DNA from 2 places in the Paraglaciecola sp. IT1134 genome. Region 1 is predicted to be linked to the other one. Evidence: predicted binding sites of a transcription regulator. Region 1 holds the regulator's gene; the other holds the start of a gene.
The links. The regulator sigma-54, encoded in region 1, starts transcription at its own class of promoters, with help from an activator protein. The targets are predictions, from matches to a motif close to GTTGGCACGNNNNTNGNNT.
Positions count from the first base shown of each region.

Region 2: flhA (flagellar biosynthesis protein FlhA) is a predicted target of sigma-54. The motif match lies at 1,724-1,742, and genes of this name have one in related genera.

Region 1 covers NZ_CM176486.1:4,758,801-4,761,970, reverse strand. Annotated here, with positions in the region: gene lptB (LPS export ABC transporter ATP-binding protein) at 1-346, shown strand, start outside; gene AC3RV5_RS20615 (RNA polymerase factor sigma-54) at 477-1,967, shown strand; gene hpf (ribosome hibernation promoting factor) at 1,993-2,280, shown strand; gene ptsN (PTS IIA-like nitrogen regulatory protein PtsN) at 2,296-2,739, shown strand; gene rapZ (RNase adapter RapZ) at 2,741-3,170, shown strand, end outside.
Region 2 covers NZ_CM176486.1:3,671,129-3,674,298, forward strand. Annotated here, with positions in the region: gene flhA (flagellar biosynthesis protein FlhA) at 1-1,685, opposite strand, end outside; gene flhB (flagellar biosynthesis protein FlhB) at 1,915-3,039, opposite strand; gene fliR (flagellar biosynthetic protein FliR) at 3,055-3,170, opposite strand, start outside.

The DNA.
Region 1 (3,170 bases):
CAATCATATCCGCAATAGCACAGGCATGAGTTTATCCGGTGGCGAAAGACGCAGAGTTGAGATCGCCAGGGCGCTGTCCGCCGACCCGGAATTTATCTTACTCGATGAACCTTTCGCCGGGGTGGATCCGATTTCAGTCAATGACATAAAAAAGATAATTCAGCATTTACGGGACAGGGGGATTGGTGTATTGATCACCGATCACAATGTAAGAGAAACTTTGGATGTATGTGAGAAAGCTTATATTGTTAGCCAAGGGGAATTAATCGCCTCTGGAACAGCCGAAGAAGTATTAAGTGATCAACGTGTAAGAGATGTATACCTAGGAGAACAATTCAGGCTATAGTTAAGTCTTTCTCCCTAAACGCGATTAGTCGTCACGACAACTAGGTTGTCACTTAATCAGATACGCAGTTACTAATTAACATTCAAATTAGCTTCTTAATCGATTAGCAACGGATATGAAACAGAAGTAGATGAAACCCTCTTTACAATTAAAATTTAGCCAATCACTGACCATGACGCCGCAATTGCAGCAAGCCATTCGCCTGTTGCAACTTTCGACTCTGGACTTACAACTAGAAATTCAAGAAGCCCTGGATTCCAATCCCTTATTGGAAATCGAAGAGCCCACCGATAATGCTTCCGGTGATAGTGCCTTAAGTGATGCCTCACTGGATCCGGCCAATAAACCCGATGGCTCAGAAGTAACCGATCCCAATAGCGATAGCATCGATGCCGGTGACGCCTTGGAAAAAGGCGATATTCCCGAAGACTTGCCTCTGGATAGTACTTGGGATGAATATATCAGTGCCTCATCGGCACCCGCCCCCATGTCAGGAGGCGGTTCGGATGATGAGCAGATTTTTCAGGGTGAAACCATAGAGAATATTCAGGATCATCTGTTATGGCAGATGCGGTTAACACATTTTAGTGAGACGGACGTGGCGATTGCCACAGCCATTATTGACTCCATCGATGACTCCGGCTATTTAACCATGAGTGCACAAGACATATTGCTGAGCATGGATGACGAAGAAATTGAATTGGATGAAGTGGAATGTGTGCTTAAACGTATTCAGATGTTCGATCCTGTTGGTTCAGGCTCACGTACCCCACAAGAATGTTTACTGGTGCAATTACGCCAATTTGCCCCGGATACGCCTTGGCTGGAAGAAGCCAAGATGTTGATTGGCGAATACGCTGAATTATTGGGTAGCAAAGACTACCGCACCCTGATGCGCAAAACCCGGCTCAAGGAAGAAGAATTACGCGAAGCCATGCGCTTGCTCAAAACCCTGAATCCGAGGCCAGGTAGTGCCTTGATTAAAGGTGAAGCAGAGTATGTGATCCCGGATGTGTCAGTGGCGAAAAAGAATGGCCGCTGGACGGTGGAACTCAACCCCGACAGTTTACCCAAGCTGAATGTTAATCAACAATATGCGGCCATGAGTCGTAATGCGAAAAACACCAGTGACAGCCAGTTTATCCGTTCACATATGCAAGAGGCAAAATGGTTTATCAAGAGTGTGGAAAGCCGTAATGAAACCTTGCTGAAAGTCTCCAATTGTATCGTGCAGCAGCAAATGGGTTTCTTCGAACACGGCCCGGAAATGATGAAACCTATGGTGCTTAACGATGTTGCCGAAATGGTCGAGATGCACGAATCAACTATTTCCCGGGTGACTACCAAGAAATATATGCATACTCCCAGGGGTATTTTCGAGCTCAAGTATTTCTTTTCCAGTCATGTGGCGACCGAAACAGGCGGTGAATGTTCATCTACGGCGATACGTGCATTAATCAAAAAACTGGTGGCTGCAGAGAAACCCAGCAAACCGTTAAGTGATAGCAAGATTGCTCAATTGTTGGCCGATCAAGGTATTATGGTTGCAAGGCGAACAATAGCAAAATATCGGGAGTCTTTATTGATACCCCCGTCTAACCAACGTAAAAGTCTTTTTTAGACTGATTGTAGAAGGAAGAGGCGATATGCAAATAAATCTTACAGGTCATCACGTGGACATTACCGATTCACTTAAAGATTATGTCGATAGTAAATTTATTAAGCTTGAGCGACATTCGGATCAAATCAACAATGTGCATGTCATATTGAATATTGAAAAACTCAATCAAAAAGCAGAAGCTACCTTGCATCTCAACGGCGCCGAAGTATTTGCTACCGCGGAACATACCGATATGTACGCGGCCATCGATGGCCTGATTGACAAATTAGACCGTCAGGTGCTCAAGCATAAAGAAAAAGTTAAACGCCATTAACCCATTAGGCAGATAATGGAAATTTCAGACATACTTAATCCTGACTGCGTACTATGCGCAGTTCAGGCTAGCAGCAAAAAACGCATTCTTGAGCTTATCAGTCTGATTGCCAATCAGCATTTGATCGACATAGATCAAGCAACTATTTTGGCCAGTTTAGTGAGCCGGGAAAAAATGGGTAGTACGGGGATTGGCGGCGGTATTGCATTGCCTCATGGTCGGCTCAAAGGCTTGGAAAGTGCATTGGCAGTGTTGGTAACCTGTCAACCTGCTATAGAGTATGATGCCATTGACAATATGCCGGTGGACGTTTTTTTCGCTATCCTGGTGCCGGAAGAAAAAGCCAAGGAACATCTGCAGACCCTCTCTAGCATTGCCGCCAAACTCAGTGACAAAGAGTTGCTCAAACAATTGCGCAGTGCCATCAGCGCTGAAGAATTATTTCAGGTAATCAGCTGATATGAAGCTCATCATCATTAGCGGGCGTTCTGGCTCAGGGAAATCCGTCGTTTTACGTTCACTGGAAGATCTCGGTTATTACTGTGTGGATAACATTCCGGTAAACCTACTGCCCACGCTCACCCATACAGTAGTAGATGAATACGACCAGGTGGCGGTTAGCATCGATGTGCGTAACTTACCCAAAAATCCCAGTGAACTGGTGGAAATTCTGGATTATCTGCCGTCGACATGGGAAATGACCATACTCTATCTGGATGCCAGTGATGACGTACTGATCAAGCGTTTTAGCGAGACCCGCCGCTTGCACCCCTTGTCAAAACAGAATAAATCTCTGTCGGATGCCATTCAGGCCGAGGGGCAATTATTGGCCCCCATTGCCGAGCGAGCAGATTTGTATCTGGATACGGATCAGTTATCTGTCCATCAGC
Region 2 (3,170 bases), 1.1 Mb from region 1:
ATGGTGCGCAAATCACGAATAGGCACGCCTTCATACAAAAGGGTTTGCAAGACTTTAACGACCGTACTCAAAGGCAAAATGTCCGGTACCAACCCTTCCACCAATTTAGGGCTTTGTTTAGCCAGCAAATCAAGTAATTGCTGCACTTCCTCATGCCCCAGTAATTGATACGCGTTATTGGTCAATAACTGGCTAAGATGGGTGGCCACCACCGTCGCCGCATCAACCACCGTATAACCTAAGGTTTGTGCGTGCTCACGTTGGTTAGGGCGGATCCAAACAGCATCCAGGCCGAAAGCGGGATCGGTGGTTGCCGTTCCCTCCAGTTTGCCAAATACCTGCCCCGGGTTGATGGCCAGTTCGTCGTCATGGCTAATTTCTGCCTCCCCAACCGACACCCCCAACATGGAAATAGTATAATTGTTGGGACTGAGATCTAAATTGTCGCGAATGTGTACTGGGGGAATGAGAAAGCCAAGTTCCTGTGATAATTTTTTACGCACCCCTTTAATACGTGTCAATAACTCGCCACCCTGGCTTTTATCGACTAGGGGGATGAGTCTGTAACCCACTTCCAATCCTATGGTGTCCACATGTTGCACGTCATCCCAGCCCAGCTCCTTGATTTCTGCCGGTTGTTGATTGGCGCGATCCGGCAGTTGCGTAACCACTTCCGGTTCGGCGGCACGCTTTTCTTCAAGCCATTTTTGATAATAAGCATAACCTCCAACCACAGCACTAAAACCTAGAAAGGCCATGTGCGGCATGCCAGGTACGATACCCATGATAAACATGATCCCGCAGGTGATATACAAAGCCCGACGATTACCCAACTGACGGGTCAGCTCTTGGCCCATCTCCTGGGAATCATTTTCCCGTGTAACTATGATTGCGGTCGCCACGGACAGTAATAAAGACGGAATTTGCGCTACCAAACCGTCTCCGATGGTTAATAACGTATAGATTTCTATCGCCTGACCAAAAGCCAAATCGTGTTGAATAATGCCGATAAACAGCCCGCCTACTATGTTGATCAACATAATAAACAGACCCGCGACCGCATCACCTTTAACAAACTTGGATGCCCCGTCCATAGAGCCATAAAAATCCGCCTCTGAAGTCACTTCAAAGCGGCGTTTACGCGCCTCGTCCTGATCGATAAAACCGGCATTGAGATCTGCATCTATGGCCATTTGTTTGCCGGGCATGGCATCCAGGGTAAAACGGGCACTAACTTCTGAAATTCGCCCGGCACCAGCGGTCACAACCTTGAAATTGATGATCAGCAAGATGGCAAATACCACTATACCTACAGCATAATTGCCGCCTATCACGACTTCACCAAAAGCTTGGATCACTTTACCCGCAGCATCCCCACCTTCATGCCCTTCAAGCAAGACGATCCGGGTTGAGGCCACATTCAACGCTAAGCGTAAAACGGTAGCGATCAAAAGCACCAGGGGGAAAATACCGAAATCAACCGGTTTCTTGGTAAACACCGACACAAGAATAACGACCAGAGACAGGGCGATATTGAAGCTGAATAACACATCTAGTAAAAAAGCAGGCATAGGCAGGATAACCATACCCATGATCGCTAACAATACCAGCGGCGCACCCAGACCCGTTAAAGCCGATTGAAAATGCCGTTTGTCAAAACGATTAAAATAAGCGGTTAATTGCATAGTGCGAATTTTTGACGGTAAATAAACATACTTACACTCAGCAATATATAAGCCAACTCGCAACTGTCGAGCACCAAAGGTTTATCTACCCAAAATAATGGGAATTGCACGGCGGCGACAACGTCGGTTACCGCAGCACGGTGACGATAGGGGTTGGCACAACGCGGTTGGCGATAGGGGCGAATGAATGTAGCCGACAAACAGGCAGTTTCGAGGGTGAAGGATATGCCTAACGTCTAAACTCTGGTGGGATGGGCAGGTTTTTACTCAATGGAACAGGCCGTTTACCCTTACCTTTTTTATAAGCCTTTACCTGATACACATAAGCCAATACTTGGGCGACGGCCATAAAGAGTTTAGAGGGGATTTCACTGTCAGTTTCGGTGGAATAATAGATGGCTCGCGCCAACATGGGTGAGGCGATAATAGGCACATCGTGAGCACCGGCAATTTTACGAATATGCATAGCCATTTCATCCACGCCCTTGGCCACCAAGGTTGGTGCCCGGTTGCCAAACTGATCATATTTAAGGGCAATAGAATAATGAGTAGGGTTGGTAACCACCACATCGGCATTTGGCACTTCTTGCATCATGCGATTAGCTGCAGCTTGGAACTGTAAGCGTCGAATGCGGTTTTTCACCTGGGGATCGCCATCAGCATTTTTGTGTTCGTCTTTGATCTCCTGTTTAGACATTTTCATTTCTTTATTATGTTTAAAACTTTGATAAGGCACATCGAATGCGGCAATAGGGATCAAGGCGCAACACATGATAAAAAAGCCCCAGGAAATCAGATCCAGGGCATGAAACAAATTCTGCGGATAGAGTTCAAGATCCAGGTGAATGGCTTCATCATGAAATATCACCATAGCCACATAGGCCATGGCCGCCACAACAAAAAATTTAGCCAACGCCTTAAGTAATTCCACTACACCGTTCATACCAAACATGCGTTTTAAACCGGCCATAGGATTGAGTTTGCTGGCTTTTGGCGCTGCCGATTCCCAGGTAAAGTTATACCCCCCCAAGGCGACATTGCCATAAATACCCGCTGCGGTCACGATCAACATATACAATAACACGGGCCAGCTTATGGTCTCGATCGCAAACCCCCACGCCTGAAACATATGGGTGAAATCATAGGTTTCATCACGAGACAAGGTAAAAGTCCGCTGGGTAACAATGTAAATTGCCTGGGCGATCTTGCTACCCATCAAAATAAAGGCGATTGCACTGACGACTAACACCAGGGCAGTAGACAATTCCTTGGAGCGCGCGACCTGCCCCTTCTTGCGGGCCTCAGTTAGTTTTTTGGCCGTGGGGTCTTCGGTTTTTTCGTTACTGTCCGACATGGTTAGCCTCCCGCCCTAGTGACAAACGTTAACAAGTTGACACATCATTAGTTGTGCCCTTTCCCACTGCATCTCGAAATGGTGGGTAAAGTTATCCATGGTCATCCAGATAATGACCAGGCCCATAATTT